3 regions of the Pantoea sp. NSTU24 genome follow, and region 3 is predicted to be linked to each of the others. Evidence: predicted binding sites of a transcription regulator. Region 3 holds the regulator's gene; each other region holds the start of a gene.
The links. The regulator Fur, encoded in region 3, represses iron uptake genes when iron is present. The targets are predictions, from matches to a motif close to ATAATAATGAGAACNACTATCAA.
Positions count from the first base shown of each region.

Region 1: a site for Fur is predicted at 7,554-7,576, ahead of exbB (tol-pal system-associated acyl-CoA thioesterase). Genes of this name have one in related genera too.
Region 2: a site for Fur is predicted at 2,851-2,873, ahead of ACLHDD_RS04920 (TonB-dependent siderophore receptor). Genes of this name have one in related genera too.

Region 1 is NZ_JBKIWZ010000001.1:2,625,111-2,634,899, reverse strand. Features, by position in the region: partial or broken gene ftsP (cell division protein FtsP) at 1-267, shown strand, start outside; gene dkgA (2,5-didehydrogluconate reductase DkgA) at 359-1,183, opposite strand; gene ACLHDD_RS12445 (AraC family transcriptional regulator) at 1,387-2,295, shown strand; gene ACLHDD_RS12440 (DedA family protein) at 2,326-2,988, opposite strand; gene metC (cystathionine beta-lyase) at 3,163-4,353, opposite strand; gene ACLHDD_RS12430 (TRAP transporter large permease) at 4,487-5,773, opposite strand; gene ACLHDD_RS12425 (TRAP transporter small permease) at 5,788-6,294, opposite strand; gene ACLHDD_RS12420 (TRAP transporter substrate-binding protein) at 6,341-7,312, opposite strand; gene exbB (tol-pal system-associated acyl-CoA thioesterase) at 7,661-8,383, shown strand; gene exbD (TonB system transport protein ExbD) at 8,390-8,812, shown strand; gene ACLHDD_RS12405 (MFS transporter) at 9,049-9,789, shown strand, end outside.
Region 2 is NZ_JBKIWZ010000001.1:986,624-996,412, reverse strand. Features, by position in the region: gene ghrA (glyoxylate/hydroxypyruvate reductase GhrA) at 1-832, opposite strand, end outside; gene treA (alpha,alpha-trehalase TreA) at 1,042-2,727, shown strand; gene ACLHDD_RS04920 (TonB-dependent siderophore receptor) at 2,920-5,019, shown strand; gene ACLHDD_RS04915 (GlsB/YeaQ/YmgE family stress response membrane protein) at 5,086-5,334, opposite strand; gene ACLHDD_RS04910 (flagellar brake protein) at 5,542-6,276, shown strand; gene ACLHDD_RS04905 (mechanosensitive ion channel family protein) at 6,372-7,502, shown strand; gene ACLHDD_RS04900 (FGGY family carbohydrate kinase) at 7,667-9,154, opposite strand; gene ACLHDD_RS04895 (transketolase family protein) at 9,154-9,789, opposite strand, start outside.
Region 3 is NZ_JBKIWZ010000001.1:551,185-560,973, reverse strand. Features, by position in the region: gene pgm (phosphoglucomutase (alpha-D-glucose-1,6-bisphosphate-dependent)) at 1-1,419, opposite strand, end outside; gene seqA (replication initiation negative regulator SeqA) at 1,447-1,995, opposite strand; gene ybfF (esterase) at 2,246-3,010, shown strand; gene ybfE (LexA regulated protein) at 3,179-3,454, shown strand; gene fldA (flavodoxin FldA) at 3,587-4,117, shown strand; gene fur (ferric iron uptake transcriptional regulator) at 4,464-4,907, shown strand; gene ACLHDD_RS02790 (hypothetical protein) at 4,982-5,377, opposite strand; gene glnS (glutamine--tRNA ligase) at 5,613-7,280, opposite strand; gene nagE (N-acetylglucosamine-specific PTS transporter subunit IIBC) at 7,433-9,460, opposite strand; gene nagB (glucosamine-6-phosphate deaminase) at 9,788-9,789, shown strand, end outside.

The sequences.
Region 1 (9,789 bases), 2.1 Mb from region 3:
TTCGAGCGCTGGATCCTGCACGCTGACCGGCCACAGTCGCTGCATATTCAGGGCGTAATGTTCCTGATCAAAAGCGTGAATGGCGCTCAGCCGATGGGCGAAGATCGCGGCTGGAAAGATACGGTGTGGGTCGATGGCAGCGTGGAGCTGCTGGTGAGTTTCCCGCAGAGTTCGTCCGACCACTTCCCGTTCGTCTATTACAGTCAGACGCTGGAACTGGCGGATCGCGGAACCGCAGGTCAGCTGGTGGTGCAGCCCACCGCATAAGCACACGGCCAGGCGGGCTGACCTGCCTGGCCGCGTTTGTCACACGCGGCCGGTGACCGGACAGCGTGTCAGTTCAGCCCGGAACCCTGTCTCAGTTAAAGGTTTCCGGATCGGGTCCCAGACGGTTGCCGCTGTCCAGTTTCGCGATATCACTCACTTCATGTTTATCCAGACGGAAATCGAAGACTTTAAAGTTCTCTTCGATACGCGCTGGCGTCACAGACTTCGGAATCACCACCAGGCCGCTGTCCAGATGCCAGCGGATCACGATCTGCGCCGGGGTTTTGCCATACTTCTTCGCCAGTGACCTGATGATCTCCTGATCGAACACCCCTTTACCGCCCTGTGCCAGCGGACTCCAGGATTCGGTCTGAATCTGATGCAGCGCGTTCCAGGCGTGCAGGGTGCGCTGCTGCAGCATCGGGTGCAGCTCGATCTGGTTCACGACCGGCGTCACGCCGGTTTCATCCATCAGTCGCTTCAGGTGCGCCTCGTGGAAGTTGCAGACGCCGATACTTTTGGTCAGTCCTTGCTGCTGCAGTTCGATCATCTTCTTCCAGGCATCAACGTAATGATCTTTTTCCGGACATGGCCAGTGCATCAGATAGAGATCAACCTGATCCAGCTTGAGCTTCTCCAGGCTGGTTTCCATCGCCTGCTGAACGTTCTGCTGATCGTCGTTCCAGAGTTTAGTGGTGACGAAAATCTCTTCGCGCGGCACATCAGTTTCCTGCAGTGCCTGACCAATCGCCTCTTCATTTTTATAGGCGGCGGCGGTATCGATTGAGCGATAGCCGACCTCAAGCGCCTTCAGCACGGCATGGCGTGCATCCTCGATGCTGGCCTGCCATACGCCGAGTCCCAGTTGCGGCATCATGTTGCCATCGCGCAGTTTGATAATGGGTTGGTCTGCCATACTTGCTCCTTTCCGTTGCGGTTAACCCGTGAGATTTCACTGTGCTTAAGTCTAGCCAACAATTGTCAGCCTGCTCAGCTCAGGCAACCTCTGTCGCGCCGGAGTTATGCCTGATTCAGTAAACTTCTTGCCTGATTCTCCAGACCGCTGGCGATTCAGGCACAGGCACGGCACACTGAATTTTTGCCTGAAGAGGAGTCGCCATGGCGCATGATGCACTGTGTCACCGGCTGGCACAGCAGGTCGTTGCCTTAATGACGCACGGTCATGATCGTCTCTGTCCTGTTGAAAATGTGTCGCTGATTTATGCGAATCAATATCGCCCCCGTACGCCGATGATGTATCAGCCCGGTATTGTGATTCTGTTTCAGGGCAGCAAAACGGGCTATCTCGGCAGCACCACTTTCCAGTATGACGCCAGTAAGTACCTGATGCTCACCGTACCGCTGCCGGTGGAGTGCGAAACCTGGGCCTCGCCGGACATTCCAATCGCCGGACTCTGTCTGAACGTTGATACCGCCAGCCTGCAGGATTTGTTGATTGAAATCGGTGATGACGACCAGTTCCAGCCGCAGCCGCTGACGTCAGGTATTCATTCGGCATGGCTGACGGAACCGATGCTGTGCGCCGCCGAACGCCTGCTTGATGTGATGACCCAACCGCGTGACGCGCGCGTGCTGGGCCCGCACATCGTGCGGGAGATCATCTACTATGTGCTGACCGGTCCGATCGGCGGGGCGCTGCTCTCGCTGGTGAGCCGGCAGACGCAGTTCAGCCTGATCGCGCGTGCGCTGCGACGGATTGAGAAACACTATGCGGAGAACCTCAGCGTGGATGCGCTGGCGGCCGAGGTGAACATGAGCGTTTCTGCCTTTCACCACAACTTCAAGGCCGTCACACAGACTTCACCGTTGCAATATCTCAAGCGGTATCGTCTGCATCAGGCTCGCCTGCTGATGCTGCATGACGGGCTTAAAGCGAGTGCGGCGGCGGTGCGGGTCGGCTATGAAAGCCCGTCACAGTTTTCGCGGGAATTTAAACGCTATTTTGGCGTAACGCCGGGGGAGGAGGTCAGTCGGGTCAGGCAGACCGTCGCGGATCCGTCCGCCTGAGCAGCGACGGACCCGGACGTAGCAGGCGCGTCAGGTCCGTTTCTGCCGACGCTTCTTCCAGATAACCAGAATGCTGCCGGAGAGGCCGAGTACCAGCAGCACCATCGGCAGGACCATCAGGATGGCCATCACCTGATCTTCATGGCGTTTAATAAACGGCACCTGGCTGATGCCATAGCCAAAGGCCACCACAATCCCGACCCACAGCACGCCGCTCAGCCAGTTAAACAGCTGGAAGCGGCCATTCTGCAGACCGGAAATCCCGGCCATGGTTGGCAGCAGGGTGCGGACAAAGGCCAGAAAGCGACCGACCAGCAGCGCCATCAGACCATGGCGGTTAAACATATTCCAGGCACGCTGGTGATACTGCGCAGGCAGATGCATCAGCCAGCTCTTCACCAGCCGGGTATTACCCAGCCAGCGGCCCTGCAGATAACTCAGCCAGCAGCCCAGACTGGCAGCCGTCGTCAGAATCACCATCGTTGGCACAAAATCCATTACCCCTTTTGCCACCATCGCGCCAGCCAGCAGCAGCAGGCTGTCGCCCGGCAGAAAAGAGGCGGGTAACAGACCATTTTCCAGAAACAGCGTCAGGAACATGACCCCGTACACCACCCACACCACATCCGGATTCGCCAGCGCGGCAAAATCCTGATGCCAGAGCGCCTGGACAATCTCGTGTAAAACACCCATTAGCTATTCCATCACGTCACAAGGAACTATCCGTCTGCATCCAGATTACACAGTTAATGCACGCGTGACCTGAACGATGCGGGATAAATTTTAACAACAAAAGCGCGATTGCCCGGCAGAGTCTGCCGACAGCCGCAATCGGTTTAGCATCCGTTTACGCTTTGTTTAACTGACTCAGCGCGTCAGACGCGAAAATCCTGCCTCCAGGTCAGCCAGCAGGTCATCAACGTGCTCCAGGCCAATGTGCAGGCGCACCAGCGTGCCGGTGAAATCCACGCCGCCCGCCGGACGGATGGCGACCAGCTCTTCGGGCTGATTTGCCAGAATCAGCGACTCATAGCCACCCCAGGAGTAAGCCATGCTGAAATGATGGAAGTGATCGAGATATTCTGCCAGCTGGGCGTCACTTAATTTTTCCTGCAGGATAAAGGAGAACAGGCCGCTGCTGCCGTTAAAATCGCGCTGCCAGAACGCATGTCCCTTGCTTTGCGCCAGCGCCGGATGGTTGACCCGGGCGACTTCCGGACGTGCCGCCAGCCACTCCGCCACCCGCAGGGCGCTCTCTTCATGCTGACGCAGACGGTTGCCCAGGGTCCGCAGACCGCGGCTCGCCATGTAAGCGGTGTCGGCATCGACCATCTGACCCATCAGGTAGGAGTTCTCACGCAGCTGATCGATACAGCGCGCATTGGCTACGGCGGTGCCGATCATCGCATCGCTGTGGCCAATCAGATATTTGGTGCCGGCCTGAATCGAGATATCGACGCCGTGCGCGAGGGCATTAAAGAAGATCCCGGCCGCCCAGGTGTTGTCGAGCATGATGATTGCGTCAGGTGCGCGGGCGCGAACGGCCGCGACTATTGCCGGAATATCCTGCACTTCCATGGTGATGGAAGCGGGTGATTCAAGGAAAACGACCCGGGTGTTGGGCTGCACAAGCTCAGCAATTTCGCTGCCAAGGGTGTGATCGAACCAGCCCGTCGACACCTGCATCTTCGCCAGGATTTTCGTGCAGAAATCCTGCGTTGGTTCATAAACGGCACCGCTCATCAGCACATGATCGCCCGCTTCTACAAACGCCAGAATCGCATTCGCCACCGCCGCTGCGCCGCAGGGGTAGAGCACGCAGCCTGCACCGCCTTCCAGCTCGGTCATCGCATCCTGCAGTGCAAAGTGAGTCAGGGTGCCCCGGCGGCCATAAAAGAGTTCGCCTTTTGCCCGGCCTGCGGTGGCGCGCTTTTTTTCCGCAACGCTATCGAAAACCAGCGAAGAGGCGCGCTGAATAACCGCATTCACCGAACCCTGGGTATAACGCTTGCTGCGTCCTGCGCTGACGAGCGTGGTATCAATTTTTCTGGTGGTCATGAGTCGCCTTTGCCGCTTCTGACTAAGCCCTCACGTTATCACGAAACGACCAGCAGGGTTGAGACTCAATGGTGATTATCAGAGTGCGTCGCAGCATAAAAAACGGGCCCGCGAACGGGCCGCTTTTATTGTGCTACATCACGCCCATCAGGTGCGGTAACCAGAGCGAAATGGCAGGGACATAGGTAATCAGCATCAGCACCAGGAACAGCATGCCGTAGAAGGGCAGCATCTCGCTGACCACCTGTTCAATCTTCTGTTTACTCACGGCACTGGCAACAAACAGCACCGTGCCGACCGGCGGCGTAATCAGCCCGATCCCCAGGTTGGTCAGCATGATCATGCCGAAGTGAACCGGATCGATGCCCAGCGCGGTCGCCACCGGCAGCAACACCGGCGTCAGAATCAGGATTAGCGGTGCCATATCCATCAGCGTGCCCACCACCAGCAGCAGGATATTGATGCACATCAGAATCACATATTTGTTATCGGAGAAGCTGGTGAAGGCTTCCGTAATCAGGGTCGGAAGCTGCATGAAGGTCATTACTGCGCCGAAGCCCGTCGCGAAAGCGATCAGCACCATGACGATGGTGACGGTTTTAATGGTGCGGAACAGCAGAATGTGCAGCTGACGCCACCTGAAATCGCGATAGATAAACATCGTCACAAAGAAGGCCCAGAGACAGGCAATGGCCGCAGATTCCGAGGCGGTAAAGATGCCCGAGAGGATACCGCCCATAATGATCACCACGGTAAAGAGCCCCCAGAACGCATCGAAGAAGATCTTTAGCGCCAGACGAAACGGGATCCGTTCGCCTTTGGGGTAGCCGCGTTTGCGGGCAAAGCCCAGACACATCACCATCAGGCAGGCCGCCAGCAGCAGGCCAGGGAAGATCCCGGCGACAAACAGGGACGAGATGGTCACCATGCCGCCGGTCGCCAGCGAATAAATCACCGAGTTATGACTGGGGGGCGTCAGCACCGCCTGCACCGAGCCACTGGCGGTGACAGCGGCGGCGAAATCACGCGGATAACCTTTCTCCTCCATCTGCGGGATCATCACCGAGCCAATCGAGGCGGTATCCGCGACCGATGAGCCGGAGATCGCGCCAAAGAAAGTTGAGGCGACAATGTTAACCAGGGAGAGCCCGCCGCGAATAAAGCCGACAAAGATATAGGCGAAGTTGACCAGCCGCCGGGCAATGCCGCCCTCTGCCATGATTGCGCCAGCCAGAATAAAGAATGGGATGGTCAGCAGCGAAAATTTATTGATACCGTTGGTCACCTGAATCACCACCGCCTCCAGCGGCAGATCGATCCACCACGCCCCGATAAAGGCGCTGAGGCCGACGGCGAAGGCGACCGGAAAGCCCACCATCAGCAATACCAGCAAACTGCCTATCAGAATCAATGCATCCATTTTTCTGCTCCGCGTTAGTGGGTGCCGCCCAGCGAGACAACCGGCCGCTGACTCTGATCGCCGTTCAGCAATCGCTCAATGACAAACAGCAGGGTAAAGATCGCGCCGATCGGAATCGGCAGATAGATCTCGCCGTAAGTCACCGCAGGCAGCGCAGCGAGATGCTGAAACCACATCGCTTCGCACAGGCTGTAGCTGGCCTGAAAGATGACCAGACAGGTGACGATCATCAGCAGGTCGCTGATGCGCAGCATCAGGCGCTGCCGGGCGGGCGACAGGCGATCGGTAACCATCGACACGCAGATATGGGTTCCGGCGCGCAGGCCCACCGGCGCGCCAATAAACGTAAAAATAATCATGCAGATAATGGCGACCGGTTCCGGCCAGGAGAGCGCGCCATTCATCACGTAACGGGCGAAGATCCCCACCGGGATCACCGTCACCATGATCAGCAGCGCCACAGCGGCCACCAGCATGCAGAGCAGATAAAGCCCATCCATCAGACGCGTATAAGCAGTCATAACTGATACCTGTGTAAGCACGCCACACGGCAGTGTGGCGCCGGGATTATTTCACCTCAGCGATCCGGGTCATCAGATCCTGATATTTGCCGGCAAACTGATCGCGCACCGGCTGCGTCGCTTTGACGAAATAGTCGCGGTCGGTCTGCTGGAACGTGACGCCGCCCGCCTTCATTTTGGCGATCGCGTCGTCAGTGTAGGTAGCCCAGAGCTGGCGCTCTTCATCCTGCGCCTCTTTACCCAGCTTTTTCAGCAGCGCCTGATCCTCGGGTTTAAGGCGATCCCAGGCGCGTTTTGAATAGAGGATCATCTCTGGCTGGATAAAGTGGCCGGTGAGGGTGTAAAACTTCGCCACCGGCAGATAGTTGTGGGCCACAAAGGTGGGGGGATTGTTCTCGGTGCCATCGACTACGCCGGTCTGCATGGCGCTGAAGACCTCGCTGACGCCCATCGCCACCGGGTTGGCACCCATGGCTTTCAGTGTCGCCAGTGAGATGGCACTGTTCTGCACCCGAATTTTCATACCTTTGAGATCCTCGGGTTTCGCCAGGGGGTTTTTGGTGATCATGTTGCGCTCACCCGCATCGGTCCAGCCGAGAAAGACCATGCGGGCATTAGGATCGCTGTCGAACCGGCTGGCGATCTCGCGACCTATCTCACCATCCAGAACCTTGTGCATGTGGTCAACGTTGCGAAAAATATAGGGCAGCGTCAGCACGCTGGTTTCCGGAGCAATGGAGGTCACTGGCGCCAGCGAAACGCGAATCATATCAATGGCGCCGAGCTGCACCTGCTGTAGCGTCTGGTCTTCATCACCCAGTACGCCACCGGCATAAATTTTCATCTCCAGCCGTCCGTTCGTGGCCTGTTTCAGCTTGTCACCCATGTGCTGCAGGGCGACCACCGTCGGATAGCCCGCAGGCTGGACTTCGGCAACTTTAATGACCTGTGCCAGGGCGGTACTGCTCATCACCGTCACCGCCAGGGCCGTCGCCAGACCTGTTTTTATCATTCTCATTATATTGTCTCCCGCAGAGGTAGGACGGCCCGGGATCGGGGCTGAACGCAGAGGGCCGTGAGGAGCCAGCATAGTGAAAACCGTCCTGAGTAAAATGCAGCAATGCTGATTGAATGAAACCCATCACATTTTGAAACGTTGTTTTAATAAATTTTCATGCGGCTTCACATTTTAGAAACGTACAGGCATATCGCCATTAAAACCGCCGAAAGCAGGTCATCTGGGACCCTTAACTTTGTAAATACTAATGAGAACTACTATCAATTCGGCACCATTTTGCTATTATTTGTCCTTGTTTTGCATCCCTGAATCAGAAGTTGGAGAAGCAGCGTGGTAGCCAGTGAGTTGATGCAAACGGACCTCTCCGTTTGGGGCATGTATCAACATGCCGATATCGTGGTAAAGGTGGTTATGGTTGGCCTGTTGCTGGCCTCTGTCATAACCTGGGCGATTTTCTTCGGCAAATATGCCGAACTCAGCGCGGCTAAGCGTCGCCTGAAGCGTGAGCAGCAGGCGCTGGGCGAAGCCCGCAATCTCAATGATGCCGCCCGTATCGCCCAATCGTTTACCGGCCACAGTCACAGCGTGGTGCTGCTGAACGACGCACAGAATGAACTTGCGCTGTCGGCGGGTGTGGAAGACACCAACGGAATCAAAGACCGCACCAGTTTTCGCCTTGAGCGCCGCGTGGCGGCCTTCAGCCGTCATGCCGGACGAGGCAATGGTTTCCTGGCGACCATCGGCTCTGTCGCGCCATTCGTAGGGCTGTTCGGCACGGTCTGGGGCATCATGAACAGCTTTATTGGCATCGCGAAAACGCAGACCACCAATCTCGCCGTGGTCGCGCCGGGGATTGCCGAAGCACTGCTGGCGACCGCAGTAGGTCTGGTGGCGGCTATCCCGGCAGTTGTCATCTACAACGTGTTTGCCCGCATGATCGCTAACTATAAAGCCTCGCTGGGCGATGTTGCCGCTCAGGTTATGCTGCTGCAGAGTCGTGATATCGACCTCGGCACCGTTGCGCGGGATGTTCCGCGTCCTGCCACTGCGCAGAAGCTGCGGTTAGGGTAAGCACTGATGGCAATGCGATTAAACGACGACCTGGATACACAGGGTGAAATGCACGAAATCAACGTGACGCCGTTTATCGACGTCATGCTGGTGCTGCTGATCATCTTTATGGTGGCTGCGCCCCTGGCGACAGTCGATGTGCGGGTTAATCTGCCGGCCTCCACCAGTGCGCCGCAGCCACGACCGGAAAAGCCGGTCTATCTGTCGATTAAGGCGGATAAGCAGCTCTATGTCGGCAACGATCGGGTCACGCCTGATTCGCTGGTAAACGTGCTGACCAGCCAGACCCAGGGCAATAAAGAAACCACTATCTTCTTCCAGGCAGACAAGTCAGTAGATTATGAAACGCTGATGAGCGTGATGGATAAGCTGCGCACGGCGGGTTATCTGAAGATCGGCCTGATGGGCATGGAATCCGTAAAGAAATAGCGGCTTATCCGGTTTCTGAACAAGGCGACGGCTTCCGTCGCCTTTTTTTATGCCTGCGCGACAGCCATACAAAATCAGGCCAACGGGCGATCGCACCGATCGGTTATGCTGGCTGCGCTTATTTGTTAACTGGTTGTTACTCATGTACATAGTTTTGTAAAGTGCAATGGTGAGCCCGGTCACATTATTCCTGCTTCAGGCAGGCTAAAACGGCTAAAAAACAATAGGAAGCCGTTATGAGTCACACCCCGTCTTTACAAAAGCCACCCAAAAGTGCCGCGCGGACAATCTTTAACGTCACCAGTGGTAACTTTCTGGAGATGTACGATTTTATGGTGTTTGGTTATTACGCAACTGCGATAGCCAAAACCTTTTTCCCGGGTGACGACCCCTTCGCTTCTCTGATGCTGACCCTGATGACCTTTGGTGCAGGCTTTCTGATGCGCCCGCTGGGGGCGATCATTCTGGGGGCCTATATTGACCATCACGGTCGTCGTAAAGGGCTGCTGCTGACGCTGAGCCTGATGGCGATAGGTACGCTGACCATCGCGCTGGTGCCGGGCTATGCGACCCTGGGCGCGGCGGCTCCGATTCTGATTCTGCTGGGCCGGCTGCTGCAGGGCTTTTCCGCAGGTGTTGAGCTGGGTGGCGTATCGGTCTATCTGGCGGAGGTTGCTCCTGAAGGCCGCAAAGGCTTTTTCGTCAGCTGGCAGTCGGGCAGTCAGCAGATTGCGGTGATCTTCGCCGCACTGCTGGGGCTGATGCTGAACCACCTGCTGGCAAAAGAGGCCGTAACAGAGTGGGGCTGGCGTATCCCGTTTGTAGTCGGCTGTCTGATTGTGCCGTTCCTGTTCTATATCCGCCGGATGCTGGAGGAGACCGAGGCCTTCAGCAAGCGTAAACATCGTCCGGGCATGGCAGAAATCATGCGGTCGGTAGCCAGTAACTGGGCGCTGGTGCTGGCGGGGATGCTGATG
Region 2 (9,789 bases), 440 kb from region 3:
CATTATGGGGCGTGATCGTGACGCGCGGATGCGACCAGAGCGGATGCGCCTCAGGCAGAGGTTCAACCTGAAAGACATCCAGGGCCGCCGCTTTCAGCTGACCGCTCTCGAGGGCAGCCAGCAGATCGGCTTCCACGACCTGCGCGCCGCGTGCGATATTGAGGAAGAATGCACCATGCGGAAGCTGCTGCAAAAAAGCGTGATCGACCAGATTCACGGTTTCCTGCGTACTCGGCAGCAGGTTGATTAATACCCGCGTCTCCTGAAGAAACGCAGGCAGCGCCTCGCGGCCGGCAAAACTGGTGACGCCGTCAATCTCTTTGGGTGAACGGCTCCAGACACGCAGGGGGAATCCCCAGGTTTTCAGGCTTTCTGCCACGCTCTGCCCCAGCACACCCGCGCCCATAATGCCAACAGTGAACGCGTCACGTCTGTAAGGCGGCAGCGGCTGCCAGCACGCCTGCTGCTGCTGAAGGCGGTAATCGTCAAACCGGCGGAACCAGTTCAGAACGCTCTGCACCGCATACTCCTGCATCTGCCGCGCCATGCCGGTATCCTCCAGCCGATAGAGCGGTACGCTGTCGGGCAGCATCTCTGGCTGCTGCTGCAGTTGTTTCAGGATTTCGTCCACGCCCGCGCCCAGTGCAAAGACACCGCGCAGCGTAGCGCGGCCCTGCAGCATCTCAGCGGGCGGAGAACGGACCAGCGCGTAATCAGCTGGTCGCTCGTCGCCGGGTTGCCAGGCACGTACTTTTGCCTGAGGCAGACGCTGCTGTAAACCGTTAATCCAGGCCGCAGCAGGCTGCGACGGGTGATACCAGATGATCTCCATCCTGCTCTCCTTTTTTCTTTCAGCGTCCAGGAAAAGCGGCAGGAGAGCAAGAAAAAAACCGGTGGTAAACGCGGTTTTTTCCCTGCAAATAATTCCTGCCGCTTCACATTTCCGGCTCGCTTCAGGGTGAAGTGGCCAGATAAGGTCTAAAGTTGGTCGTGTGGTCAATACGTTACACGCGGCCGCATTTCGGACAAGGAGAAAAACCGATGATAAAAACTGAGGTAAACGCCGCTGAACGGCGTCAGCGTTATGCACCTTTTCTGCTCACCTTTCTGCTGAGCGTCCCCGCTTTCACCGTCCAGGCTGACGAAAGCAGCCGCATGCTGAATAATCAGCCGCAGCCGCCGGATATTCGCCTGGGCCCGCTGTTCAATGCCGTGCAGCAGGCAAAATTCTATCCGGACCAGAAAACCTTTGCGGATGCGGTGCCGAAATTTGACCCTTCTTCGATTCTGGCTGACTGGCAGATGCAGAAGAAACAGCGCAATTTCGACCTGAAACGCTTTGTCGATGCCAACTTTACCCTGCCCGCCGCGGGCGACAAATATGTGCCGCCAGCCGGTCAGAATCTGCGTGAGCACATTGATGGCCTGTGGCCGGTGCTGACGCGTACGGCCAGCAGCGCGGGGCAGTATGACTCACTGTTGCCGCTGCCTGAACCTTATGTGGTACCGGGCGGACGCTTCCGTGAGATCTATTACTGGGACAGCTACTTTACCATGCTGGGCCTCGCCGAAAGCGGACACTGGGATAAAGTGCAGGATATGACGGATAACTTCGCCTCCCTGCTCGACCGCTACGGTCACATCCCTAACGGTAACCGGAGCTACTACCTGAGCCGTTCACAGCCCCCGTTCTTCAGCCTGATGGTTGATCTGCTGGCAACACACGATAACGGCCAGGCCTATACCCGTTACCTGCCTCAGCTGCAGAAAGAGTATGACTACTGGATGGCAGACAGCGATAACGTGGCGGCAGGCGCGGCCAGCAAACGGGTGATTAAGCTGGCAGACGGTACACTGCTCAACCGTTACTGGGATGCGCGTGACGTACCGCGAACCGAGTCCTGGATGGATGACATCGCTACCGCGCAGAAAGCGCCTCAACGCAATAAAGCAGAGCTCTACCGGGATCTGCGCGCCGGTGCGGCCTCGGGCTGGGATTTCAGTTCTCGCTGGTTTACCGACGCGCACAATCTCTCCACCATCCGGACCACACAGCTGGCCCCGGTCGATCTCAACAGCCTGCTGTTCCATCTGGAGCAGACGCTGTCAAAAGCCTACCAGATGAACAAACAGACCGATCTGGCGAAGCAGTTCGCCGACCGGGCCGGGAAGCGCCAGGCCGCTATCAACCGCTATCTCTGGGACAGCAAACAGAACTGGTACGCCGATTATGACTGGCAGAAAAAGCAGGTCCATCCCCAGCTGACCGCCGCGGCGCTCTTCCCGCTCTATCTGCAGGTCGCCAGCGATAAACAGGCGGAAAGCACCGCCCGTGCGGTGGAAAAACAGCTGCTGAAGCCGGGTGGGCTGGTCACGACCACGGTGAACAATGGTCAGCAGTGGGACGCTCCAAACGGCTGGGCTCCGCTGCAGTGGGTCGCCGTCGAAGGACTGGAACATTACAACCAGCCCAAACTAGCGAAAGAGGTGGGACTGCGCTTCCTGCAGAACGTCCAGAACACCTACGACCGCGAGCATAAGCTGGTTGAGAAGTATGTCGTTGAGGGTAAAAATCTTGGCGGCGGTGGCGGCGGTGAATATCCGCTGCAGGATGGTTTTGGCTGGACCAACGGTGTCACGCTGAAGCTGCTTGATAAATATTGTCCGAAAGAGAAAACCTGTAACAGCGCCCACGATATTCCTCAGGCGTCAGCCTCTCAGCCCTGATTCTCTCTGAATACCTCTGGCCCGGCTGGAGGTATTCTCACTTCACTTCAGCGAATTTTACTTGACGTTCTCTCATCCACAGGCAAAATTGCAGCGTTTTTACAAAAGGTAATAATTCTCATTATGATAATGAGATTAGCTATCAAGAATATTATCCACCTGCCTGATCGCTTTGTTAAGAAAGGAATTTCGATGAAACTGTCATTGCCGCTGAAAGGTTATGTTCCCCTCTGCACTCTGGCGCTGGCCACGCCTGTTATGAGTTACGCTGCCGATATGGTGGTGACGGCTCAGCCGCAGGAAGATGCGAACTCCCCTACCCGGGGCTATCTGGCGACCACCAGCCAGGGCGCAACCAAGAGCGATCGATCGCTGGTGACCACGCCACAGTCCATCTCAGTTGTGACGCGTCAGCAGATGCAGGACCAGGGTGCCCTGACCCTTAATCAGGCGCTGGGCTACAGCTCGGGCGTCTTCACCAATTTCGGCGGTGCCGCCACCCGTTACGACACTATTTCGCTGCGCGGCTTCCATGGCGGCGATACCGATAATACCTTCCTCGACGGCATGCGGCTGATGAGCGACGGTGGCAGTTACAATATATTCCAGGTGGATAATGCCTTCCTTGAGCGCATCGACGTGATCAAAGGCCCCTCATCGGCGCTTTACGGCCAGACGGTGCCTGGCGGACTGGTCAATCTGGTGACCAAACGCCCTCAGTTCGCGGAGGAGGGCCATATTCAACTGCAGGCGGGAAGCAACGCGACCACCGGCACGATGTTCGACTACACCAATGCGATTAACGACCAGTGGGCGTACCGTCTGACCGGCGTGACCCGCAACAGTGATACCCAGTACGATCATACCCGCGAAGAGAAATATGCGCTGATGCCGCAGCTGATGTGGCAGCCGGATGAAGATACCCATCTGATCCTGAAAGCCTATCTGCAGAAAGATCCTTCTGGCGGCTATCACGGTTCCGTTCCGGGTGATGGCAGCCTCACCGAACACAACGGCTACAAGCTGAGCAAAGGATTCTATGAGGGCAACAGCGACCTCGATCAGTTCAAACGCCGCGAGCAGATCTACAGCTTTGATTTTGCCCATCGCTTCAATGACGTCTGGTCTTTCTCCTCGACCGGCAGCTACAGCCACTCAAATGTCGATCTCGATCAGGTTTATCAGTCTGGCTGGGATGAAAATAATCCCGACCTGCTGAACCGGGCTTACTCCGGTGAGCGCTCATCGCTCTCTGCATGGTCCACCGATAACCGCTTACAGGCGGAGTTCGACACCGGCGAACTGGAGCACCGCGTGACGCTGGGTGCCGAATATCACCGCTACAAGAATGAGATCTCCACCACAGGTGGCTCGGCTTCACAGCTGAATGCCCTGACCGGCGAGCAGGTCGGTGAGATGCCAGCCTATACCTGGGCGGATAAAACCCGTCGCTACTACCAGACCGGCCTCTATCTGCAGGATGAGATGAAGCTGGATCGCTGGCATCTGGATCTCTCTGGCCGGTACGATCGCATCGTCGCGAATAACAGCGGCAGCGATCGCCGTCAGGATGATCATATCAGCGGACGCGCCGCCCTGCTCTATGCCTTCGACAATGGTATCTCACCCTATATCAGCTGGAGTCAGGCAATTACGCCTACCGCGCTCACTGACCGCAGCAATAACCTGCTGAAACCGACCACCGCTGAGCAGTATGAGGCCGGCGTGAAATATCAGCCGGTTGGCACACGCGATCTCTATACCGCTGCGATTTATGATCTGACGCAGAAAGATGTGTCAAACCGCGACGTGCTGACCTCGACGTTCACGCCATCGGGCAAAGTGCATTCCCAGGGCATAGAGCTGGAAGCACGTAATCAGCTGACGCCGCGTCTCAGCACCGTAGCGAGCTACACGCTGAATCATCTGCGCTACAAAGATTCGGTAGATGGTAATGATGGGCACACGCCTTACATCACGCCAAACAGCATGGCGTCTCTCTGGGGCCACTATGAGTTTGATTACGGTCTGAGTGCAGGCGCAGGCGTACGCTACATCGGTAAACAGTGGGCGGACAATGAAAATACCACCCGCGTTCCTTCTGTGACACTGTTTGATGCGTCTGTGAAGGCCAATCTGGGTGTCTGGAACAGCAGTCTGAAAGGTGCCTGGCTGCAGGTTAACGCCAATAACCTGACTGACCGCACGTATGTGGCGGGCTGCTATGGCACAGGCTTCTGCTATCGGGGCGCGGAACGCAGCGTGATGGCGACCGTGGGTTACGACTTCTGATAAGCATGTAACAGATAAAAAAAGGGGACGAATCGCTTCGTCCCCTTTTTATTGAAACTGTACCGGTTAACTGCGTACTTTGCGGTAGATAAACAGCACCACGATGGCACCGATCACTGCCACGACAAAGCTGCCGAAGTTAAACCCGTCAACGCGACCGAAGCCAAACAGTGTACTGATCCAGCCACCTACGACGGCACCGATAATACCCAGAACGACCGTCAGAATGAAACCGCCACCATCTTTACCCGGCATAATCCACTTCGCCAGAATACCCGCGATTAAGCCAAAGACGATCCAGGAAATAATACCCATCTGTTGCTCCTTCCTTTTTATGATTAAATCGTGAACGCCTGATTAATCAAGCGGTTTACTGCGATAAGTATAGACAGCTTTTCAGGATATGCCTGTCTCTGCCCCCCTTTTTTCGGGCTGGCCTGGCTAAAGCTTTTTATACCTGCGCCGATAACCGTGACGAGGCAGAAAACAGTGCAGAATAATGACCCTCTTGTGGAGCAGGATGTGAAAGAAACCGACCAGGAACAATATCTCAAACGTGGCACGCTGGCGGTTCTGGGCGTGATGAAAGATCTGCTTCGTGCGCAGACGCCACTTCTGGTCAGTTTTCCGCGCGGACAGTTTATCAGCCGGATGCTGGCGGCTGATGAAACGCGCCTGGTGTTTGATCTCGGCAGTAACAATCTGGATAACGATTACGCCCTTAACAGCGAAGATCTCAGCATCACCGCCGAAACTTACGGCGCAAAGGTGGAGTTCAGCCTTACCGCATTGGAAAAAGTGGAATTTGATGGCCTGCCCGCTTTCAGCGCGCCGCTGCCTGAGCTCCTGTGGCAGATTCAGCGCCGGGAATTTTTCCGCGTCACCGCCCCGCTTGAGCCGCAGTTCTGGTGTCATACCGTCTGGCCGGATGGCACGAAAACGCGGCTGCGATTGCAGGATCTGTCGCTGGGCGGCATCGGCGTACTGGTGGATGAGGCGCTGCCGGAAGGCTTGCAGAACGGCGACAGCTTCAGCCAGTTTCGGGTTGAACTGGGCGAATATGGCCATTTTGAGGTGCCGGTCAGGCTGCTGCACATCGGCGAACGCAGCGTGGTGACCCGCAAAAACGAAACCCGCACCACACCCCGGCTGAGCTTTCGCTTTGCCACGCTGAATCCCGCGCAGGAGCGGCAGCTGCAGCAGATTATCTTTGCTCTAGAGCGGCTGGCTCGCGATAAATCGACCCGTTTTCAGTAGCGGCTTCAGGGATGCGCCCCGCGAACGGCGCGTATCCAGGCTATGCTTCTTGCTCGTTTCTTTTAAACCGGAACCCAGCAAGGAGATTCTCCCCAATGGAAAACTGGCTCTCTTCACGTCGTTTTCACACCCTCTTTTTTAATCAGGACCTCTGGATCAACAGCGCCATCGTGGTGGTGTCGACCCTGGTGATCTACTGGGTACTGCGTACCCTGATTCGCTTTATCTCCCACCGGATTGCTCTCTACAGCGAACATCGTCACGTTCGCGCTACTGCGATTCTGGTGGAGATACTGCGCAGCACCAGCCAGACCCTGCTACTGATTTTTTCACTGCTTATTGCCCTGAAGTTCGTCGATCTGCCTGCCTCCTGGAGCGTAACCATCTCGCATGGCTGGTTCCTCGCGCTGATTGTGCAGCTCGCGCTGTGGATCGACGGTGGCATCCGGCTCTGGCTCAAGAGTCTGTTACGCGATCCGCTGCATGTGCGTAATCCGGTCACCACGGTGATCCTGGGTATTCTGCTGCGGGTGGTGGTCTGGGTCATGATGCTCCTCGCCATCCTGTCGAATATGGGTATCGACATCACCGCGCTGGTCGCCAGTCTGGGCGTGGGCGGTATCGCAATTGCGCTGGCGATTCAGACCGTGCTGAGCGATGTGTTTGCCTCACTGGCGATAGGCTTTGATAAGCCGTTTGAGCATGGTGACTTTATTGTTTTTGGCGATATTGCCGGTTCCATTGAACATATTGGTCTGAAAACCACCCGCCTGCGCAGCCTGAGTGGTGAGCAGATCGTCTGCTCAAACACCATCCTGTTACAGCAGACGATCCACAACTACAAGCGCATGCAGCAGCGCCGCATCGTCTTTACGTTTGGCATCAGCTACGCGACACCGTCTGAGCGGGTGCGTGAGATCAGCCCGCTGGTGAAATCAATTATTGAGGGCGTGGAAACCACCCGCTTTGACCGTGCCCACTTCCTGGCGTTCGAGGACTCAAAGCTGACCTTTGAAGTGGTCTACTACGTGCTGGACGCCGATTACAACAAATATATGGATATCCAGCAGGAGATTAACCTGCAGCTGATGGCGGCCCTGGAGGAACGTGATATTCGCTTCGCCTTCCCGATTCGTCAGGTAGAGTTCAGCGGTGGTAATCTGCCGCCGGTGGATCTGGTGGCGGTGGAGAATGACGAGGGCGATGTGCGCAGAATGGCGCGCTGATCCCCTGAACCTCTCTCCGGCAACGCGGGAGTGAAGCCGGTGCGGCACAGCGTGAGCCCGCACCGGCTGTTCGCCTGACATCTCACCTCTTTCCTGGCAAGCGTCACGGCTATCCGCACTGCTGCCGGGGCTGACGGCGTGCTGCCCCCCTCTCAGGACGCGGATTAATGCGGTTGAAAACGGCAGCGTGCAACGGCGTCGATCCAGCCCTTGTACGCCCTCTGCACAGACTGCGCATGCGCCTCACGCGGCATGATTACGCTACCGCCCTGCAACGCCTGCATATCACTGCCCTGCTGCCACCATCCCAGTAGTCTGCCTGCCAGCAGTGCGGCCCCCAGCGCGGAAACCTCGGCGGTCGGCACCCGCTGCAGCGGTCGCTGTAGCACATCAGCCTGCAACTGCATCAGCCACTGATTTTCGCTGGCGCTGCCATCTACGCAGAGCGCCGGCAGATGCTGGCCGCTGGCCTGCTCCATCGCGAAAAAGACGTCGGCGATCTGCCAGACGATAGACTCCAGCGCCACCCGCGCCAGTACTTCTGGTGTCGCGGCATCCGTCAGACCACACACCATGCCACGCGCCTGCAAATCCCACCAGGGCGCGCCCAGCCCCGACAGCGCCGGAACGAAATAGACGCCCTGATTGTCGTCACAGCGTTGCGCCATCGCGGTCAGTTCACGCGGGTCCTGCACGCCCAGCATTCTTCCCAGCCAGGCCGCGCCAGACCCGGTATGGGTGATGTTGCCCTCAAAGGCGTAGCGCAGCGTGCCGTCGTGCCAGGCGACGGTGGTGCTGAGACCATTCTCCGTCAGCAGTGGCGTCGCCATCGACATCATCAGTGACGAGCCGGTACCGTAGGTGGCCTTGACCACTTCAGCCTCTCCCCGCCGCTGCGCCTGGAGTGCGGCATGGGAGTCACCGATGCGTGCCAGTATCGGTGTGCCTGGCGCCAGGCCCGGGATATCATTCACTGCCACCACGCCCTGCTGGCTGGCGGACGCGACAATACGTGGTAACGCAGCGCGCGGCAGATGAAACAGCGCCAGCAGTTCGTCGTCCCAGTCGTTCAGGTGCAGGCTATAGAGCTGGGTGCGCGAGGCATTGGCGTGATCGGTCACAAAAACTTCACCGGCACTGAGCTGCCAGCTGAGCCAGCAGTCCACCGTGCCGATGCAGAGTTCCCCGGCCGCCGCCCGCGACGGGCCATCAGGGATAGTGGCCAGCATGTCGCCCAGCTTGGCGGCCGGAAACATCGGGTCAACCGCCAGTCCGGTCAGACCGGTAATGCGTGGTGCTTTGCCTGCCTGGTGCAGTTCGCGACAGCGAGCCTCAGAACGCCGATCCTGCCAGCTCACCAGCGGCGTCAGCGGCTGACCATCATGTCGCTGCCAGATCAGAACCGATTCGCGCTGATTGCTGATCGCTACCGCGGCCACGGGTGCGCCGCCACAGGCCGTCAGGCATTGGGTAATTGCCTCTCTGACCGCCTGCCAGATCGCCAGCGGGTCCTGTTCTGCCAGCCCTGGCTGCGGATGCTGAAGGGTTAAACTCTGGCTGCTCCGGGCCACTACACGTCCCTCACGATCAACCGCAATCGCCTTGGCGTTGGTGGTGCCTTCGTCTATCGCCAGAATCAGAGGGCCCGCCATCACTTTTCTCCTGCGCAGAGACGCGCTGCATGATTTACTACGCTGCTGGCATCAATGCCATGACGGGCGCGGGTGGAGGCGCGATCGCCTGCAATCGCATACTCGCCATCCGCGATGCCCAGCCGTAATAGCCGGATGCCGCAGCCGCCCTCTGCCAGCAATTCGGCCACCAGACTGCCGACACCGCCATTCACGTTATGTTCTTCCACGGTGATCACCGCTGGATAGTGATTTAACAGGTTGCGAAGCTGTTGGGTATCGCAGGGTCGGATTGATGGAACCGCGATCACACCCGCTGAAATCCCCCGTTCAGCCAGTTGCTCTGCGGCGTGAACCACCTCATGCACCGTCGAGCCCATTGCCACCAGCGCGATGTCATGGCCTTCGCGCAGTGTGTCGATAGCACCCGGCCTGAACCGGTAGTTTTCATCATGCAGCTGCGGCAGATCTTTGCCATCCAGACGGATATAGACCGGACCGACATGATCCAGGGCGTAATCGATAATCTGACGACACTCCAGCGGGCAGGAGGGGGCATAGATCTCGATATTGCCAAAGCCGCGCATCACCGCAATATCATCAATACTGTGGTGGGTGCTCGCCAGCGGACCATAGCTGGCACCGGCGTTGAGCCC
Region 3 (9,789 bases):
CAGGGTATCCGCGCTCACCATCTCCGGAGACAGCTTCGACAGCGCGGCTTTCTGCGCAGAGGTGGCTGACGCCTGCAGACGATTGTAGCTCGGTGCGCCAAAGCGTGCGGCCAGTTCGTCGTAATGCTCCTGCGGATTCTTACCCGTAACCGCCGTAATTTCCGCCGCCAGCAGACACATGATGATGCCATCTTTGTCAGTTGACCATGGCGTGCCGTCGAAGCGCAGGAAGGAAGCGCCTGCACTCTCTTCGCCACCGAAACCGAAGCTGCCGTCATACAGACCATCAACGAACCACTTGAAGCCAACCGGGACTTCGACCAGCTTGCGGCCGATGTCGTTGACCACACGGTCAATCATGGCGCTGGACACCAGCGTTTTGCCGACAGCAACATCCTGGCCCCACTGTGGACGGTGCTGGAACAGGTAGTTGATCGCTACAGCCAGATAGTGGTTTGGATTCATCAGACCCGCCGGGGTCACAATGCCGTGGCGGTCATAATCGGGATCGTTACCGAACGCCAGATCGAACTTGTCACGGTATGCCAGCAGGCCGGCCATGGCGCTCTCGGAGGAGCAGTCCATGCGCACGACGCCATCTTTATCCAGGTGCATAAAGCGGAAGGTCTGATCGACCGCATCATTCACCAGCGTCAGATCCAGCTTGTAGTGCTCAGCAATACGCTGCCAGTAAGCAATACCCGAACCACCGAGGGGATCAACGCCCAGCTTCAGACCAGCTTTCTGAATCGCCGGGAAGTCGATGATCTCCGCCAGACCTTCAACATAAGGCTGGATCAGATCTTTCTCGACCACATGACCGCTGGCCAGCGCCTGCTCCAGAGGCAGACGTTTCACCTCCTGCAGGCCCGCTTTCATCAGCTGATTCGCACGATCTTCTACAACTTTCGTGACGTTGGTATCAGCCGGGCCGCCGTTCGGTGGGTTGTACTTGATGCCGCCATCTTCCGGTGGGTTGTGTGACGGCGTAATGACGATACCGTCAGCCAGCGCGCCACCCGCTTTATTGTGCTCAAGAATCGCATTTGAGATCGCAGGGGTTGGCGTGTAGCCGTTGTCCTGCTGCACAATCACATCGACGCCGTTTGCCGCCAGCACTTCCAGCACCGACAGCATCGCCGGTTCTGACAGTGCATGGGTGTCTTTACCGACGTAGCAGGGTCCGGTAATGCCGTTCTTTTTGCGCTCTTCGGCAATAGCCTGCGCGATCGCCAGAATGTGCATCTCATTGAAGCTCTGACGCCCTGCGCTGCCGCGATGGCCAGAGGTGCCAAACTTCACCGCATGTTCCGGGTTCGCCACATCGGGCTTCAGGACATAATATTGTGACGTTAACTGTGCAACATTAATCAAATCGCTCTGCTGGGCGGGTTGCCCGGCACGTGGGTGATTGGCCATTGGCGCTGCTCCCTGACGCTTATGTTTTTAGAGGGTGCCGCAAACTTTCTCGGTCAGTTCCGCAGGGAACTGCATCGAGAGCATGATGTGTTCGATCATGCTGCATTTACGACCCGTGTTGGTATTGGTGATGACCCAGTACGGTGTGCCGGGCACATGCTTCGGCTTAGTATGGGTGCCATTCTGTAACAGCGTATGCTCGTCACCGGCAAAGTAGACGCGGGTGCGGCCCTGCAGAGAGGCAGTGGCTTCAGCAAAGGCTGTGGTGTCGAGACGATAGAGCGTTGACAGGACAAGCATAAAGCGATTCACCGCCCGCTTCTGCTCCGCATATTCATCGGAGAGCAGCAGCTCACGCATCGCGCGAACACGATCCTGCGGGCGCGAACCCACAGACACAGGCTGAGACTCTTTCGCTGCCTCTTTTGAAACGGCCTGCGCAGGCGATGCACTGACCGTCTGACCGGCTGTAAACTTCAGCATGCGGCGCAGAATGTCGGATGCGCTTTCACCAATATGCTGCGTGTGGCTGGCGATATACCGGTAGAGCTCTTCGTCAACTTCGATCGTTTTCATCTTATTCCGTACGGTTCTTTCTCATGACAGAACCACCTGTTTCCTGAAAAGCCCTGAGTATAGCCAGGCGATTCAAAGGATGTGTGGGTTCTAACATCAGGATTATAAAGTTAAATTCAGGCGGGTTGTTAGTAATCAAACGGTTTACGGGCAAAAGTCAGAATATGTCCTAATGCCGCCGGAACCGGCGCGCCTGAAAAGGTGAAACCATGATAACCTAAGCTCAGGTCTCAAACTTAAGAACTTTGCTATGATTTTGAACGCCCGTCTGCAAACTGAACAATCTTCTGCTGATTCCCTGCCAATCCTGCTTATTCACGGTCTGTTTGGCAGTCTGGATAACCTTGGCGTGCTGGCGCGCGGGCTGAAAGATGCCGGCCCGCTGCTGCAGGCAGATGTCCGTAACCATGGCCTTTCCCTCCGTTCCGACGAGATGAACTACGCTGTAATGGCACAGGATATGGTTGACACACTGGATGCTCATGGCATTGACCGCGTCGCCGTCATCGGTCACTCAATGGGTGGCAAAATCGCCATGACCATGAGCGCATTAATACCAGACCGCATCGAGCGACTTGTGATGATTGACATCGCACCGGTGGATTATCAGACCCGCCGCCACGACGACATCTTTGCTGCTATTCGTGCTGTGACGGCTGCGGGCGTCACACTGCGCAGCGAGGCGGCGCGGATCATGCGTACGCTGATTGACGAAGAGGGCATCATCCAGTTCCTGCTGAAGTCGTTTCACGAGGGCGAATGGCGCTTTAACGTGCCGGTACTGTGGGACAACTACGCCACGATTTCTGGCTGGCAGCCGGTGCCCGCCTGGCCGCATCCGGCGCTGTTCATTCGCGGCGGAGACTCCAGCTATCTGGACAATCGCTATCGCGATGCCCTGCTTCAGCAGTTTCCGGCTGCGCAGGCGCACGTCATCGGTGGCGCTGGCCACTGGGTTCATGCGGAAAAACCTGATGCTGTTCTGCGCACGGTTCGCCGATTTTTTGCGCTTTAAAAGCAAATAGATGGCGGTAAAGGTTTAGGATTGGCGTCGGGCGTAAGCGTGAAGTATGATGTCGCGCTAAAATTTTGCCGCAGGTCAGTTTTTCTGCGGCAGCGGCCAATAATTTATAATCTGCGCGGTGAGTATCTGACACCCGCACCCATTCAGTTTTACTAAGCCATGGCAAAAGAACAGACTGACCGTACGACGCTCGATCTCTTTGCTGATGAGCGTCGCCCGGGTCGACCCAAAACCAGTCCGCTTTCGCGTGATGAACAGTTGCGCATCAACAAGCGTAATCAGCTGAAACGCGATAAAGGGCGCGGGCTTCGTCGTGTCGAGCTGAAAATGAACAGTGAAGCCGTCGATGCACTCAATACGCTGGCAGAACAGCGCAACCTCAGCCGCAGCGAACTGATCGAACAGATGCTGCTGGCCCAGCTCAAACTGGATTAACGCGGGCGAATCGCACGCAGGAGCAAATGTCGAGGCTTTAACCGTTCCGCGGGTTTGTCTCGTCTGCTATTATTTGCTGAATTGTGCTGCGGCACACATCTCATCATCAGGATTTAAGAGGTTATTTTACTCATGGCACTCGTAGGCATCTTCTTTGGCAGCGATACCGGCAACACCGAAAACATTGCAAAAATGATCCAGAAACAGCTGGGTAAAGACGTTGCAGAAGTGCATGACATCGCGAAAAGTACAAAAGAAGATCTGGAAGCGTTTGATATCCTGCTGCTGGGTATTCCGACCTGGTATTACGGTGAAGCACAGTGTGACTGGGACGACTTCTTCCCGACGCTGGAAGAGATTGATTTCAATGGTAAACTGGTTGCGCTGTTCGGCTGCGGCGACCAGGAAGATTATGCAGAGTATTTCTGTGACGCGATGGGCACCATCCGCGACATCATCGAGCCTCATGGTGCGGTAATTGTTGGCCACTGGCCGACCGAAGGCTACCATTTTGAAGCATCAAAAGGTCTGGCTGATGATAAACACTTCCTGGGACTGGCCATCGACGAAGATCGCCAGCCGGAACTGACCAGCCAGCGCGTTGAGCAGTGGGTTAAGCAGATTTTTGATGAACTGCAGCTGAAAGAGATTCTGGAAGCCTGATCCTGCATGCCTCAATGTGAGCGCCAGCTCACATTGAGGCAATGGAAATTCCTATAGAAATAATAGCCACATTTTTTTAACTTTCTCCGTTTAATCTGTAGAATACCCGCATCGATCTTCCGCGTATTTTATCAGGCGTGATGATGAAGCGATGGTCAAACAGACTCTGCCAGAATCCTCCCCGGCCCGGTGACGAATCCCCTTTAGCCCATGACGATTCAGGCACGCCCTCTGGTTTTCATTTCATCGCTTCAGCTCTATAATGAGACGCAAATGAGAATAAGCACAGATCGACATTCAAGGCGACACGCCACAAAAGTGATATTAGTAACAGGACAAAATCCGCATGACTGACAACAACACCGCATTAAAGAAGGCTGGCCTGAAAGTGACACTGCCCAGACTAAAAATTCTGGAAGTGCTTCAGGAACCTGAGTGCCATCACGTCAGTGCGGAAGATTTGTACAAACGCCTGATCGACATCGGTGAAGAAATTGGCCTGGCTACCGTTTACCGCGTTCTGAATCAGTTCGATGATGCAGGTATTGTCACGCGCCATAACTTTGAAGGTGGCAAATCTGTCTTTGAACTGACGCAGCAGCATCACCATGATCACCTGATCTGCCTGGATTGCGGCAAAGTTATCGAGTTCAGCGATGAATCAATCGAAACGCGTCAGCGCGAAATTGCGACCCGTCATGGCATCAAGCTGACCAACCACAGCCTCTATCTTTATGGCCACTGCACCGTGGGCGACTGCCGGGAAAACGAAAATCTGCACGACCAGTAATTCCTGGGTGATGTGAAATATAAAAACCGGTGAATGCACCGGTTTTTTTTTCGTACGTCCGTTCTGCTGCGATATCAGGCGACCAGTGTCTCCTGCAGATAACGCCAGCGCGGGATCGTACTGCTGCAGTCCAGAATGGCCAGAGCGATACGGCTCTGATTATTGCCGTTCAGCATCTGCATCTCGCGATACTGCACGGTAATCTCTTTTTCATGATGCGAAAGGATCACGTGTTCGCAGGTGGCGATGCGCATCCCTTCCCGCTGGCCCTGTAGCTGTCGGAAAAGATCCTCAACGTCGTTGAGGTTATACTCTTTTCCCTTTGGCGTCACCATGCGAAATTCGGGATGGAAATAGGACATCAGCAGCTCAAAACTGTCATCCGATCCGGCTGCCTGATTAAAAATACGTTCAATGAGCTGATGTAAAACGACCACACTGTGTCTGGCTTCCTGAGCGAGAGCGTTCATTTTTTTTCCTTCTTTAACCCGCTTTGCGGCCTCTGAAAGCGCATAGCCTACCTGAAAGCCACTAATTCACACCCTGAAATTGATTAATTTTTTTAAACTCGGATAACTCTCACGGCGGGTGCTGATGCAATTTTCTTCAGCAAAGAATAAACGTCGGTTATGTTGAAAATCGGAGACATAAAAAAGGGCGATAAATCGCCCTTTTACCATTTTATGGGGTCGGTTCCGGAACGTTTTATTCGCCGGTTTTCGCCCAGGTATCGCGAAGACCTACGGTGCGGTTAAACACCAGCTGCGACGGTTTTGAATAAACACTGTCGGCGCAGAAATACCCTTCGCGTTCAAACTGGTACGGCGCGTCAGGTTCTGCATTGCGCAGCCCCGGTTCGACGAAGCCATTTTTGATAGTCAGCGATTCAGGGTTAATGACCGCCAGGAAGTCCTCTGCCGCGCCCGGGTTTGGCACGCTAAACAGCCGATCATACAGACGGAATTCCGCAGGCTGCGCATGATCCGCAGACACCCAATGAATGACCCCTTTCACCTTGCGACCATCAGCCGGATCTTTACTCAGCGTATCAACATCGCTGGTGCAGTAGATGCAGGTAATATTACCCGCTTCATCTTTGGCAACACGCTCAGCACGAATCACATAGGCGTTGCGCAGTCGGACCTCTTTGCCCAGCACCAGACGCTTGTACTGCTTGTTCGCCTCTTCACGGAAATCTGCCCGATCAATCCAGATTTCACGGCTGAACGGTACCTCACGCGTGCCCATCTCCGGCTTACCGGGGTGATTTGGCATGGTGATGTTTTCGTTGTAACCCGCTGGCAGATTCTCAATGACGATTTTAAGCGGATCCAGCACGGCCATAGCACGGGGTGCATTCTCATTGAGATCGTCGCGGATGCATGACTCCAGCGACGCCATCTCCACGATGTTATCCTGTTTAGTCACGCCAATACGACGGCAGAACTCACGGATGGAGGCTGCGGTGTAACCCCGGCGACGCAGACCTGAGACGGTCAGCATACGCGGGTCATCCCAGCCTTCAACATGCTTCTCGGTCACCAGCTGAGTAAGTTTGCGTTTCGACATCACCGCATACTCAAGATTCAGGCGTGAGAACTCATACTGACGCGGATGGACCGGAATAGTAATGTTATCCAGCACCCAGTCGTAGAGACGACGGTTGTCCTGAAACTCCAGCGTGCAGAGAGAATGAGTAATGCCTTCCAGCGCATCGGAGATGCAATGGGTAAAGTCATACATCGGGTAGATACACCACTTATTACCCGTCTGGTGGTGTTCCGCGAATTTGATACGGTAGAGCACCGGATCGCGCATCACAATGAAGTTTGAAGCCATATCAATTCTGGCGCGCAGGCAGGCAGTGCCTTCAGCGAACTCACCGTTACGCATCTTTTCGAACAGCGCCAGATTCTCTTCCACGCTGCGATCGCGATAAGGGCTGTTTTTGCCAGGCTCTTTCAGGGTGCCACGATATTCACGGATCTGGTCCGGACTCAGTTCATCGACGTAAGCGAGCCCTTTGGAAATCAGCTCAACCGCGTAGTGATAAAGCTGATCAAAATAGTCTGATGAGTAACGGACTTCACCACTCCACTCAAAACCCAGCCACTGGACGTCACGCTTAATGGATTCAACGAACTCGATATCCTCTTTGACCGGATTGGTATCGTCAAAACGCAGGTTGCATTGCCCCTGATAATCCTGGGCAATGCCAAAATTCAGACAGATTGATTTCGCATGACCAATATGCAGATAGCCATTGGGCTCTGGCGGAAAACGGGTATGCACGCTGTTGTGCTTACCGCTCGCCAAATCTTCGTCGATGATCTGACGAATAAAGTTAGTTGGGCGGGCTTCAGCCTCACTCATCTCAAAAATCCTCAATACGAATAACGGGTGATTTGTACCACGAAGTAACGGAGTATGATCCACAAAGCGTCTGAGGGAAACAACCGTTTGTTAAGCCTTTAAAACAAAAAAGGCAGGAATCGCTTCCTGCCTGTGGCGTTCTGTTGCGGGGATTAGCGTTTCACTTCGTAGAGCGGGGTGACGCCCGCCACCACCTGCCCCTGAGCCAGCAGCGTCAGACCGGCAAAATCATCGCTGTTACTGACCACAACCGGACTCACCATCGAGCGGGCGTTAGCGTTGAGGAAATCAAGATCCATCTCCAGCACAGGCTGACCGGCGACCACACTGGCCCCCTCTTCCACCAGACGGGTAAAGCCTTTGCCGTCCAGCGCCACGGTATCCAGCCCCATGTGCACCACAATCTCCACGCCACTGTCCGTTTCCAGGCAGAAAGCGTGATTGGTGTTGAAGATTTTCACTACCGTGCCCGCAATCGGTGCCACCACCCGCTTGTCGCTGGGTTTGATCGCCAGACCCTCACCGACCGCTTTGCTGGCAAAGGCTTCATCCGGCACGGACTCCAGCGCCACGACTTCGCCGGAGACCGGCGCCAGCAGGGTGGCGATAACCCGCTTCTCTCTGTCCGGTACCGCCTGATGTTTAACGTCTGGCTCGGCTGGCGCACTGCCGGCCGCAGCAGCCGCAACCGGCCCTTTAGTCAGGACTTTTTTCATGGCAGACGCAATGCTTTCTGCCTGGGTGCCGACGATGATCTGCACGTTCTGTTTATTAAGACGGATTACGCCAGATGCCCCGAGGCGCTTCGCTACACCCTCATTCACCTGGGCGGAATCGTTCACGTTGAGACGCAGACGGGTAATACAGGCGTCGATACCGGTTAAATTCGTCGAGCCCCCCACCGCACCAATGTAGCGGCGCGCCAGCGATTCGGTCGCCGTCTCATCGTTACCGGTTTTGTCCACGTTGACATCATAGCCATCACTTTCATCACCTGCGACCGCCAGCTCACGGCCCGGCGTCATCAGGTTGAATTTTTTGATGGTGAAGCGGAAAACCAGATAGTAGATGGCGAAGAAGACCAGACCCTGCGGGATCAGCATGTACCAGTGGGTCGCCAGCGGGTTACGGGTCGACAGCACCATATCCACCAGCCCGGCGCTGAAACCAAATCCGGCGATCCAGTGCATGCTGGCGGCGATGAAGACGGAGATTCCGGTCAGCACCGCATGGATCAGATAAAGCACCGGCGCCACAAACATAAAGGAGAATTCCAGCGGTTCGGTGATACCGGTAAAGAAAGCGGCAAAGGCCGCGGCCAGCATGATACTGCCCACTTTGACGCGGTTCTCAGGACGTGCGCAGTGGTAAATCGCCAGCGCGGCGCCTGGCAGGCCAAACATCATAATCGGGAAGAAGCCCGCCTGATAACGGCCGGTGATGCCGACTGTTGCCGAGCCGTTAGCCAGTGACTGCGCACCGCCCAGGAATTTAGGGATGTCATTAATTCCCGCCACATCAAACCAGAACACCGAGTTCAGGGCGTGATGCAAACCCACCGGAATCAGCAGACGGTTAAAGAAGGCGTAGATACCTGCCCCGGCAGAGCCGAGCTTCTGGATATGTTCGCCAAAGCCGACCAGGCCATTAAAGATAACGGGCCAGATGTACATCAGGATAAAAGCGACCAGGATCATCAAAAACGAGACCAGGATCGGCACCAGCCGGCGTCCGCTGAAGAAAGAAAGCGCTTTTGGCAGTTCGACATGGCTGAAGCGGTTATAAACCTCTGCTGACAAAATCCCGACCAGAATGCCGACAAACTGGTTATCGATTTTGTTGAAGGCAGCGGGAACCTGATCTAAAGGCATTTTCTGGATCATCGACACCGCTGCGGGTGAGCAGAGTGTAGTGACAACCAGAAAGCCCACAAAGCCAGTCAGTGCAGCGGCACCATCTTTGTCTTTCGACATGCCATAGGCAATACCGATCGCAAACAGTACTGACATGTGGTCAATAATTGCCGAACCGGATTTGATCAGCAACGCGGCCAGTGCATTACCTGCACCCCAGCTGTCAGGGTCAATCCAGTAACCGACCCCCATTAAAATTGCTGCTGCTGGCAGGGTTGCCACCGGCACCATCAGTGCCCGCCCCACCTTCTGTAGATAACCTAGCATAACCCCTTCCCCCTATGGACCTGACTTGTCGCTTTGCGCCGCTTAATGTTGTTATGTCAGCTGCAAAGATCGTTTATGCACTTCATATCACGCTGCGAAGTGTAATGATAAATTAATTCGCCTCGCAAATTAAAACCCCGGTAAATGTGATTTTTATCACTAAAAAACATTACACAGCACGGCAACCTGTGGCTATGTTCCCGAACTTATTTTATCATTCGAAATATTGAATTCTGCGCGAGCCGTCGCGAGAATAAGCCTCAGGTTCAGGCTGATGAATAACGCAACGGCTTTGCACTCCCCTTTCTGTTTTCAATGAGGTGAAACAT